Regions from separate parts of the Kitasatospora sp. NPDC056783 genome, predicted to be linked through region 1. Evidence: riboswitches for the same ligand, from Rfam matches in the RefSeq annotation. Region 1 holds a riboswitch; the other holds the start of a gene.
The links. Region 1 has a riboswitch for cyclic di-AMP ahead of ACFRMQ_RS20875 (NlpC/P60 family protein). Riboswitches for the same ligand answer to the same signal wherever they lie in the genome.
Positions count from the first base shown of each region.

Region 2: another riboswitch for cyclic di-AMP. It lies ahead of ACFRMQ_RS30815 (transglycosylase family protein); the one in region 1 lies ahead of ACFRMQ_RS20875 (NlpC/P60 family protein).

Region 1 covers NZ_JBHUAF010000141.1:11,179-17,047, reverse strand. Annotated here, with positions in the region: gene ACFRMQ_RS20890 (glycosyltransferase 87 family protein) at 1-453, shown strand, start outside; gene ACFRMQ_RS20885 (hypothetical protein) at 492-1,622, opposite strand; gene ACFRMQ_RS20880 (NlpC/P60 family protein) at 1,685-2,731, opposite strand; gene ACFRMQ_RS20875 (NlpC/P60 family protein) at 2,963-4,081, opposite strand; cyclic di-AMP (ydaO/yuaA leader) riboswitch at 4,092-4,245, opposite strand; gene ACFRMQ_RS20870 (NlpC/P60 family protein) at 4,583-5,620, opposite strand; gene ACFRMQ_RS20865 (NYN domain-containing protein) at 5,822-5,869, opposite strand, start outside.
Region 2 covers NZ_JBHUAF010000301.1:2,568-8,436, reverse strand. Annotated here, with positions in the region: gene ACFRMQ_RS30820 (cytochrome P450) at 1-1,306, shown strand, start outside; cyclic di-AMP (ydaO/yuaA leader) riboswitch at 1,541-1,707, shown strand; gene ACFRMQ_RS30815 (transglycosylase family protein) at 1,713-2,609, shown strand; gene eno (phosphopyruvate hydratase) at 2,941-4,227, shown strand; gene ACFRMQ_RS30805 (septum formation initiator family protein) at 4,416-4,907, shown strand; partial or broken gene ACFRMQ_RS30800 (DUF501 domain-containing protein) at 4,879-5,406, shown strand; gene ACFRMQ_RS30795 (exopolyphosphatase) at 5,571-5,869, shown strand, end outside.

The DNA.
Region 1 (5,869 bases):
TACGACGCGGCGCTGTGCGCGCTGCTGATCTTCGTGGTCACCAGCCGGGTGATCAGCCCGCAGTACCTGGTCTGGCTGGTCGGCGTCGCGGCGGTCTGCCTGACCGTGCGCGGCACCAGCCAGCGGCCGGTGGCGGTGCTGATCCTGCTGGCCTGCCCGCTGACCCAGGCCGAGTTCCCGACCGTGTTCAGCCAGGTCCTGGCCAGCGAACCGGCGGGCGTCACCGTCCTGGCCCTGCGCAACCTGCTGCTGCTGGCCGCGGCCGTGCTCTCCGGCATCCGGCTCTGGCGCTCCACCCGCGGCGAGGCGCCGCTGCCGCCGACCGTGGTGCTGGACCGCGAGCCCGCCGCGCTGCCGGCCGCCGGCTACCCGGTGCGCCCGGGGATCGCCTACGAGCAGGACCTGCTGGACGGCATCGACCACCCGGGCGCCCCGGCCGAGCAGCGCCGCTGATCCGGCGGCCGGCGGTCGCACCCCGGCCCCGTGCCCGGTCAGTCCTTGAGCGCCGCCACCCGCTCCAGCCAGAGCCGGGTGAACTCCTCCAGGCCGACGCCCAGCTCACGGCGCATCAGCCGGTCGGTCCGGTCCTCCCGGTCCTCGCCCTGCCCGTCGGCCGCGCCGACGGCCCGGTAGAAGGCGACCAGCCGCTGCGGCCCGTGGTCGCGGGCGATCAGGTCGCAGGCCAGCCAGGACTGCTCGTAGGCCTGGGCGATGCCGGCCGCGCCGGCGGCGAAGTCCCGGTCGGCGGGCAGCGCGGCGGGCAGCTTCCCGGCGGCGACGTCCCGGGCCAGCTCGGGGGCGATCTGCCGCGCGGCACGGCCGGAGTCCCGGTAGGCGGTCCAGTCGGCGGCGCCCTCGGAGAGCCACATCGGGGTCCAGGCGCGGGTGTCGGCCCTGGTCGCGACGTGGGTGGCCTCGTGGGTGACGACCACCTGGCGGCCGAAGTCGCTGAGCCGCCCGTACGCCTCCGGGTTGACCAGCACCCGGTCCGCCGGGGTGTGCCGGGGCGCGCCGGGGGCGGCCACGGTGACCGCCGCCATGCCCGCCCAGTCCGCCGGGTCGCCCTCCAGCAGCCGGGCGAACTGTTCCTCGGTGGCCGGCCGCTCCAGCAGCAGCCGCTCCGGCCAGGCGCGGCCCCAGACCTCGGTGACGGCGGGCACCGCCCGGTCCCCCACCGCGACCAGCTCGGCCGGGTCGGGGCCGGCGGCGGGCCCGACCACCAGGCAGTGCGCGCCCGGCACCGAACGGAGCGGCCCGAAGTCCCACGGCGCGGGCGGCCCGCTCGCGCTCTCCTCGCGCTCGACCCGCCAGCCGTCCCCGGTCCGGGCCAGCTCGATCCGGCGCGGGTACACCACCGGGTACGCGTCGTACCCGGCGATGCGCACCGCCAGGTCGGCGGCGGCGGTCACCCGCTCCGGCCCGCCGGACCCGGCGAGCACCAGGTTGCGGTACTCCGCCCCGGCCACCGGCAGCCCGGCCCAGGGCGGCGCCGAGCCGGCCCGCCGCGTCAGCGCCCCGGCCACCTCGGCGCGCCGGTCCGCCGACCGCGCCGCGGTGGCCGCCGTCGGGGCGGCCGGCGGCAGCGACAGCTGGGCCAGCCCGCCGGCCGCGAGCAGCAGCACGCCGCGCCGGGACAGCGGGCGGCGGGGGCCGGGTATCCGGGAGGAGCCGGACGGCGGGGCGTTCAGAGCCGGACCACCCCGGAGACCGGCATCGCGGTGACGCTCTCGTAGCGGACCTTGGCACCCGGGCGGGGGGCGTGCACGATCACACCGCCGCCGGCGTACATGCCGACGTGGTGCATGTCCCGGTAGAAGATCACCAGGTCTCCCGGTCGCGCTTCGGACAGGCTGATCCGCTGCCCGGCGTACGCCTGGGCCTGCGAGGTGCGCGGCAGGGTCACTCCGGCCTGCCGCCAGCTGTAGTACATCAGACCGGAGCAGTCGAACGCGTTCGGCCCGGTGGCCCCGTAGACGTACGGCGAGCCGATCATCCGCACCGCGGCGGCCAGCGCGGCGGCCCCGCGTTCGGAGGCGGGCGGCGCGGAGCCGAGGTCCAGCCGGTCGGTGCCGCGGGTGGCGCGCTGCTCGGCGTCCCGGGCGTCCTGGGCCGCCAGCCGGGCCCGTTCGCCGGAGCCCAGGCCGTTGAGCAGCTTCTGCGCCGCGGCCAGCCGCTGCTGGATCTGCTGTTTGCCGTCGGCGAGCGAGCGGCGGGTCTCGTCCAGCTCGACGAGCTTGTCGGCCGCCTCGGCGCGGCGCTGGTCGAGCCTGCGCTGACGGGCGAGCAGCTCGCGCAGGGTCTCCTGCTGGCGTGTGGCGGCCTGGCCCATGGTGCGGGCCCGGGCCAGGTAGCCCTCCGGGTCGGGCGAGAGGATCAGCTGGGCGGTCTGGGTCATCCCGCCGCCGCGGTACTCGGCCCCGGCGACCGTCGCCAGGTCGCCGCGCAGCTGGTTGAGCTGGTCCTGGGCGAGGGCGATCTCCCCCTGGAGGATGGTGGTCTCGCCCTGGAGCCGCCGCTGCGCCTCCTGCGCGGCGTTGTACTTCTCGGACGCCTGCTCGGCCTCGTCGTACAGCTGCTCCACCTGTGTCTTGACGTCCTGGCGGTCGGTCGGGTCCGGGGTGCCGGGGGCGGCCTGGGCACTGCCCCCGGCGGCCACGCCCAGCGCGGTGGCGGCGGCCGCGGTCAGCACCAGCGCCCGGGCGAGCAGTGGGGAACGACGGTGCACGGGCATGGCGGCAGCGGCTCCAATCCTGCGGCGCGGGCCCCCGCCGCCGCACCAGTGCGGGCGGCCGTCGAGCGGAAGTCCGGTGGCAGACGTTAGCGAGTCCGGGCAAGCGAGTCCAAACCCCTGCCAACCCGAATATTCGACCACTTATCGGACATCAGATCGAGCGCCCCGGAAAAGCCGCAGGCCCGGCCTCCCCTGACGGGAAGACCGGGCCCGGAAGCGCCCGAGCGGGGATCAGACCCGCACGATGGAGGTCAGCGGCATGTTGGAGACCGCCTCGTAGCGCACCGACGTACCCGTCCTGGGGGCGTGCAGCACCTGGCCGTTGCCGGCGTAGATGCCGACGTGGTGGGCGTCGCTGTAGAAGATCAGCAGGTCGCCGGGCTGGGCCTGGGAGAGGTCGGTGCCGATCCGGGTGCCGGCCCCGGCCTGCGCCTGCGAGGTGCGCGGCAGCGACACGCCCGCCTGGTTGTACGCCCAGACCATCAGACCGGAGCAGTCGAAGGAGCTCGGGCCGGTGGCGCCCCAGACGTACGGGCTGCCGATCTTGGAGGCCGCGTACGAGAGGGCGGCGGCACCGCGCGAGCTGCCGGCGGCCACCTTCACCGGAGCGGTGGTCGTGGGCGCCGAGAGGTCGCTGCGGCCGTTGTCGCGCGAGGCGCGGTCGGCACCGCCCTGCTGGGCCTGGGCGGCGTCGGCCTTGGCCTTGGCCTCCGCGGCGGCCTTCTGGTCGGCCTGCTGGATCGCCTGGCGCTCCTGCGCGGAGAGCGTGTTGAACAGGTCCTGGGCAGCCTTCAGCTTGCTCTGGACCTCCTCCTTGGAGGACTTCAGCTGCTGGGTGGTCGAGTCCAGCTCGGCGAGCTTGCCCTGGGCCTCGGTGCGGTCCTGGTCCAGCTTGCGCTGCTGCTCCTGGAGTTGCTTCAGCTGGTTCTTCTGGCTGTCCCCGGCCTGGTTCAGCGCGCCGGCCTGGTTCAGGAAGGTGTCCGGGCTGGAGGAGAACATCAGCTGGACGGTCGGCGAGATGCCGCCGTTGCGGTACTGCTCGCCCGCGATCTCCGCGAGCCCGCCCTGGAGCTCGGTCACCTGGGCCTGCTGACGGGCCACCTGGTCCTGGAGGCCGGAGACCTGCTTCTCCAGCTCCTGCTGCTTCTCCAGCGAGGCGTTGTACTTCTCGGTCGCGACCTCGGCCTGCTCGTTGTACTGGTCGACCTGCTCCTTGACCTGTTCCTTGGTCGGCTGCGGGTCGGCGTGGGCGCCGGACTGCGCGGAGAGGGCGACGGCCGCGGCGGCGAGACCGGTCATGATCGAGACCCGGGTGCGGCCGGCGGGCTTGGGACGACGATGGGACGCCACGAAGGCGGACTCCTTCTTCCTACGTCCGCCTACCGGGTGAGCTGACGGGTTCGGGCCGGAAGCATGCCCTACGACGCCTCACGGCCGCTCCCGCGGCCGACCTGGCGCCGATTCACCCCGGAGGAACGTGGTTCCCCGGCTCCGCTCCGCAGCGCCCCCGATTACTGGGCTCCCCTGTCGGGCAGTCGCTTCGACCTGCCCCGCTGCCTCGCGAACTCGGCGGAAACCACCGCCGCCACCCTGGCTGGGCGATCGACAGTGCGGTGGTTCGGATCACGACCCTAGTAACTGAACCGTGATCCGTTCAAATCCTTGTCAGAAAAAAGACAGAAGATTACCCAAGTTCTTTTGTGAAAATGACCGATGGTGACCACTGGCGCACACAAGGCTGATCAGTTCTCAGCATGTGGTCACGAGAGGGGCGGGAAACCCGAACGCCACCCCGAGTGGAGGTGGCGCTGATCACAGGGACCGCGAAGGCCCCCCGGGCATGTCGGGCCGTCAGACCCGGCGGATGGTGTTGATCTGCATCGCGTCGGCCTTCATCACCTTCACCACGTCACCGGTGTGCGGCGCGTGGACCACCATGCCGTTGCCGATGTACATCCCGACGTGGTGCATGTCGGGGCCGTACACCACCAGGTCACCCGGCTGGGCCTGGTCCAGCGAGGGCACCCGGGTGCCGTAGTGGCCCTGCTCCTGCGAAGTGCGCGGCAGCGAGACGCCGGCCTGCCCGTACGCCCAGACCATCAGGCCCGAGCAGTCGAAGGTGGTCGACCCGGTGGCGCCCCACACGTACGGCGAGCCCTGCTTGCCCATCGCCTTGGCCACCGCGGTGGCCGCGTAGCCGCTGGCCGCCGGCAGGCTGCCGAGGTCCACCCGGTCGCTGCCGCGCGAGGCGCGCTCGTCCTGCGCCTGCTGGGCCTTCAGCGCGACGCGGTCGGCGGCGCTGAGCGAGTTCAGCAGGTCCTGGGCGGCCTTCAGCTTGGCGTTGACGTCCGTCTTGGCCTGGTTCAGGTCCTTGGTGGTGGTGTCGAGCGAGGAGAGCACCGCGGCCGCCTCGGTCTTCTCCTGGTCCAGCCGGCGCTGCTGCTCCAGCAGGTTCTTGAGCGCCTCGGCCTGACTGCTGCTGGCCTGCTGGATGGTGGAGGCCTTCTCCAGGTAGCCGGAGGGGTCGGAGGAGAGCATCAGCTGGACGGACGCGTCGATGCCGCCGGTGCGGTACTGCTCGCCCGCCACCTCGGCCAGGCCGCCCTGGAGCCGGGTCATCTCCTCCTGGCCGCGGGCCACCTGGTCCTGCAGCTGGTCGGCCTGCTTGCGCAGCTGGTCGGACCGCTCCTTGGCGCCGTTGTACTTCTCCGCGGCCTGCTCCTGCTCCTGCTGGAGCTGGTCGATCTGTGCCTTGACGTCCGAGGTGTTCGGCTGCGGCGCGGCGTGCGCGGCCACCTGGGCGGAGAGGGCGACCGCGGTCGCGGCGGCAGCGGTGAGCACGGAGATCCGTGCGCGGCTCGGCTGCCTGGGACGGCGGTGGGAGGCCAAGTGTCCGGCTCCTTCTTCCATCGGACTCACCTGATGGGATGAGATTCCGGAAAATAGGTTTGACACCTGACCCTAGTGAAGTTCTATCCGTTCTGCTACTCCCCCGAACGTGTGAACTCCGGTCACCGCACTGACTTCACGGAACCCGCACCGGCCCCGGAAACCCTGTCCGACCAGGCATCATGACGTCCTGATCCGGGCTCAGGGCCGGGCCAGCCGGTTCAGCAGGAGCACCGACGCCACCGGGCG
Region 2 (5,869 bases), on a different contig from region 1:
GACCACCCCGTCCGGCGTCCCCGCTCCGCAGCTGTTCACCTGGGAGTTCGCCGCCGATCCGTACCCCGCCTACGCCTGGCTGCGTGAGCACGCCCCGGTGCACCGCACCACGCTGCCGAGCGGTGTCGAGGCCTGGCTGGTGACGCGGTACGCGGACGCCCGGCAGGCACTGGCGGACAGCCGGCTGTCGAAGAACCCGGCGCACCACAGCGAGCAGGCGCACCGCACCGGCCGGGTGGGCATCCCGGGGGAGCGGCAGGCGGACCTGATGACCCACCTGCTGAACATCGACCCGCCGGACCACACCCGGCTGCGCCGGCTGGTGTCGAAGGCGTTCACCCCGCGCCGGGTGGCCGAGTTCGAGCCGAGGGTGCAGCAGCTCACCGACCGGCTGATCGACGGCTTCGCCCAGCGCGGTTCGGCGGATCTGATCCACGAGTTCGCCTTCCCGCTCCCCATCTACGCGATCTGCGACATGCTGGGCGTGCCGGCCGAGGACCAGGACGACTTCCGCGACTGGGCCGGAATGATGCTGCGGCACACGAAGCCGGGCCAGGGCGGCAGCCAACGCGGCGGCGTGGGGCGGGCGGTGAAGCGGATGCGGGCGTACCTGCTGGAGCTGATCCACCGCAAGCGCGCGGACCTCGGCGACGACCTGATCTCCGGTCTGATCCGGGCCAGTGACCACGGCGAGCACCTGACCGAGAACGAGGCCGCGGCGATGGCCTTCATCCTCTTGTTCGCGGGCTTCGAGACCACCGTCAACCTGATCGGCAACGGCACCTACGCGCTGCTGCGCAACCCGGAGCAGCGCCGGCTGCTGCAGGAGTCGGTGGCGCGCGGGGAGAGCGGACTGCTGGAGACCGGGATCGAGGAACTCCTGCGCTACGACGGACCGGTGGAGCTGGCGACCTGGCGGTTCGCGACCCGTCCGCTGACCATCGGCGGAGTGGACATCCCGGTCGGCGATCCGGTGCTGGTGGTGCTGGCCGCGGCGGACCGCGACCCGGCCCGGTTCTCGGACGAGAACACCCTCGACCTGGCGCGGACGGACAACCCGCACCTGGGCTTCGGGCACGGCATCCACTACTGCATCGGCGCTCCGCTGGCCCGGTTGGAAGGGCGTGCCGCGCTGGCCACGCTGCTTTCCCGGCTGCCCGATCTGCGGCTCGCGGAAAGCCCGGAGAATCTGCGCTGGCGGGGCGGTCTGATCATGCGTGGGCTGCGCGAACTGCCGGTGGAATTCAGTCCGGAGAGCCGCTCGCCGCACGTCCCTCCGCATCCGCTTCAGCAGGGCCCTTCGTGACCCGGACGAGCCGGGATGACGCTGACGGGACATCGTCGGTCAACTCCCAAGCGGGGTATGAACGCTGACCAATCCGGACATAACGCCGAAGCCGGTAGGCGGCTGGGCACGCGCCGTAATGCTGGTGTGATATCGGCGATATGAGCTTGTGATTGGTCTGAAGATCTGTCTACTCTCCTGGGGTTCGCAGCTGCGGACCCCGAGCGCGGAACGCCGAATCCTGCCCGCCACGCCACGGGAAACCGACCAGAACCCTGGGCAGGGGCGGGGGAACCAGGTTTGTTGCCGTCCCCACGGCTTGGGGTGAAGCCGCCCGAGCGGAATCGTTTCCGCTTACGGCGGCCGGGCCACCTCCCGGTCCGAACCCGACAGCTCACCTCGCAGGCGTGCGGAGAGGGACCTCTTCATGCTGTTCGTTGGAACTGGCCGTCACCGTCGTCGCACCCAGGCCGAGAAGGCCATCGCCGTCGCCGGTGTGGCCGGCGTCGGACTCGCGATGCCGCTCCTCACCGCCACCGGCGCCTCCGCCGCCCCGGTCTCCACCTGGGACGCCGTCGCCCAGTGCGAGAGCGGTGGCAACTGGAGCATCAACACCGGCAACGGCTTCTACGGTGGCCTCCAGTTCACCTCCAGCACCTGGAAGGCCTACGGCGGCACCGCGTACGCCGCGCAGGCCAACCAGGCCAGCAAGGGCCAGCAGATCGCGGTCGCCGAGAAGGTCCTCGCCTCGCAGGGTCCGGGCGCCTGGCCGGTCTGCTCCAAGAAGGCGGGTCTGACCAAGGGCGGCTCCCCGGCCTCCGTCGACACCTCTTCGAGCGGCAAGACCCAGACCGCCCCCAAGCCGCAGGCCCCGAAGCCCGCCAAGCCGGCCGAGAAGCCGGCTCAGCAGCAGGCCCCGAAGCCGGCTCAGAAGCCCGCCGCCAAGCCGGTCCAGCAGGCCGCCCCGCAGCAGCAGGCCCAGCAGACCCCGGGCTTCTCCGGCAAGGCCGGCTGGGACGCCGACGCCAAGGTGTACTGGTACCAGAACAACGGCGCCTGGTACTGGACCAGCCACCAGGGCGTCTACCAGCAGTACGCCGGCCAGGCCGCCGCCCAGCCGCAGTACGCCCCGCAGGCGGCCGTGCAGTCGGCCCCGCAGGCCACCGGCCACGACTACACCGTCCGTGCCGGCGACACCCTGTCGACCATCGCCGCCGCCCAGGGCGTGTCCGGCGGCTGGCACGCGCTGTACGACCAGAACCACGCCACCGTCGGCGGCGACCCGAACCTGATCATGCCCGGCCAGGTGCTGCACCTCGGCTGAGCCGGTGTCGGGCCCTCGCGCCCGAGCCGATGCCGGGCCGCCGTGCCCGATCCGGCGTCGAACCGCCACGCCCGACGAAGCGTGTTCCGACCCGTGGACGAAGGGGACCGGTCCTACCGGTCCCCTTCGTCCGCATTCGCCCGCCCCAGGGGGACAAGCTGGGACAAGCAGGTGAACTACCGGTGGGTAGCGGGGCCACACGCTGAGACGGAACCGAGGCCGAGGTGGTCCCGGGAGCCCGGGCGGTTAGGCTCTGGTCGTAACGACTCCGCAATCGTCCCGCTGACTGCACCCCGTCAGACCGGACCCTGCTTCCGCAAGGAGATGCCTCGTGCCGTCCATCGATGTCGTCGTAGCCCGTGAAATCCTCGACTCGCGCGGCAACCCCACGGTCGAGGTCGAGGTCGGCCTCGACGACGGCAGCACGGGTCGTGCCGCTGTCCCGTCGGGTGCCTCCACCGGCGCCTTCGAGGCCCTGGAGCTGCGCGACGGCGACAAGAACCGCTACTTCGGCAAGGGCGTCGAGAAGGCCGTCCTGGCCGTCATCGAGCAGATCGGCCCGGAGCTGGTCGGCTACGACGCCACCGAGCAGCGGCTGATCGACCAGGCCATGCTGGACCTGGACGCCACCCCGGACAAGTCCTCGCTCGGCGCCAACGCCATCCTGGGCGTCTCGCTGGCCGTCGCGCACGCCGCCTCCGAGGCCAGCGACCTGCCGCTGTTCCGCTACCTGGGCGGCCCGAACGCCCACGTCCTGCCGGTTCCGATGATGAACATCCTCAACGGCGGCTCGCACGCGGACTCCAACGTCGACATCCAGGAGTTCATGATCGCTCCGATCGGCGCGGAGTCCTTCTCCGAGGCCGTCCGCTGGGGCGTCGAGGTCTACCACACCCTCAAGGGCGTGCTGAAGGAGCGCGGGCTGTCCACCGGCCTGGGCGACGAGGGCGGCTTCGCGCCGAACCTGGACAGCAACCGCGAGGCCCTGGACCTGATCGTCGAGGCCATCCAGAAGGCCGGCTACGTGCCCGGCCGTGACGTCGCGCTGGCCCTGGACGTCGCCTCCTCCGAGTTCTACGAGGACGGCGCCTACCAGTTCGAGGGCAAGGCGCTCACCTCCACCGAGCTCATCGAGTACTACGCCGAGCTGGTCGCCGCCTACCCGCTGGTCTCCATCGAGGACCCGCTGGACGAGTCGGACTGGGACGGCTGGAAGGCCATGACCGTCAAGCTGGGCGACAAGGTCCAGCTGGTCGGCGACGACCTGTTCGTCACCAACCCGGCCCGCCTGGCCCGTGGCATCGAGACCGGCACCGCCAACGCGCTGCTGGTGAAGGTGAACCAGATCGGCTCGCTGACCGAGACCCTGGACGCCGTCGAGCTGGCCCAGCGCAACGGCTACCGCTGCATGATGTCGCACCGCTCCGGCGAGACCGAGGACGTCACCATCGCCGACCTGGCCGTCGCCACCAACTGCGGCCAGATCAAGACCGGCGCCCCGGCCCGCTCCGAGCGCGTCGCCAAGTACAACCAGCTGCTGCGCATCGAGGAGATCCTCGACGACGCCGCCGAGTACGCCGGCCGCGGCGCCTTCCCGCGCTTCCGCTCCGCGGAATAACGAGCACAGTCGCTCCGCGGAACAACGAGCACGGTCGCTCCGCGGAACAACAAGCGAGTCGCTCCGCGGAGCGACAGGCACGTACGAGGGCCACGCGCTCCCGGTAGCGCACGCCTGACCGGTGCCCCGCCGTTCACCCCGTAGGGTGGACGGCGGGGCACCGTCGCGACCAGGAGGGGATACGGGAGATGGCTGGCTGGAGGATCCCGGGCTTGGCGGCCCGGCCCCGGTTCACGAGCCGGGCGACCGTCCTCGTCCTGGTGCTCTGCTCGCTGGTGGCGATCCTCGCCTACCCGACGCGGCAGTTCATCTCCCAGCGCGCCGAGATCTCCGCCCAGCGGGCGAAGGCCGACCACGCGCGCCAGCAGGTCGAGCAGCTGCGCCGGGAGAAGGCCCGCTGGCAGGACCCGGAGTACGTCAAGGCGCAGGCCCGCGCCCGGCTGCACTACGCGGTGCCGGGGGAGACCCCGTACATCGCGGTGGACCAGGGCGGCCAGGCCGCCCGATCCTCCGCGCCCGCCACCCCCGCCGCGTCCGGCGGTTCGGCGAAGGCCGCCAAGCCCTGGTACACCAGCATCTGGGACTCGGTGGACGCCGCCGACACCGCCGTGGCGGCCCCCGCCAACCCCCTTCCGCTCCCACCGTCCTCCGTTGGAGACACCTCCCCCCATGACCACTGAGAACCACCCCACCGTCTCCGACGCCGACGTCGCGGCCATCGCCGCCCAGCTCGGCCGGGTGCCGCGCGGCCTGCGCGGTGTGGCGCACCGCTGCCCCTGCGGCAACCCGGACGTCGTGGAGACGGCCCCCCGGCTCCCGGACGGCACGCCGTTCCCCACGCTCTACTACCTGACCTGCCCCAAGGCCGCCTCGCTGATCGGCACCCTGGAGGCGGAGGGCGTGATGAAGGAGCAGACCGCCCGGCTCGCCGAGGACCCGGAGCTGGCCGCGGCGTACCAGAAGGCGCACGAGGACTACATCGCCCGGCGCGACGCGATCGAGGTGCTGGAGGGCTTCCCGAGCGCCGGCGGCATGCCGGACCGGGTGAAGTGCCTGCACGTGCTGGTCGGCCATTCGCTGGCGGCGGGCGAGGGCGTCAACCCGCTCGGCGACGAGGCGATCGGGATGCTGGAGGACTGGTGGGCCAAGGGTCCGTGCGTCTCCCCGGCCGAGGTCGAGGCCGCCGGCGAGCGGGTCGCCCGCAACCGCGCCAAGGACCAGGACCACGAGGCCGTGATCGCCGCGAAGGCGCAGAAGACCGCCGAGCGCGCCGCGAAGAAGCTCGCCACCGGGGAGTCCGGGGAGTCCGGGGAGACCTCGGAGACGGCGGGGCAGGAGTCCGAGTGAGCACGACCCGCGTGGCCGCGATCGACTGCGGCACCAACTCGATCCGCCTGCTGGTCGCCGACCTCGACCCGGAGACCGGGGAGATCACCGACCTGGACCGCCGGATGATCGTCAACCGGCTGGGCCAGGGCGTGGACCAGACCGGCCGGCTGCACCCGGACGCGCTGGCCCGCACCTTCGCGGCCTGCCGGGAGTACCAGGAGATCATCTCCGGCTTCGGCGTCGGCCCCGAGCGGGTCCGCTTCGTCGCCACCAGCGCCTCCCGGGACGCCGAGAACAGCGACGAGTACGTCAA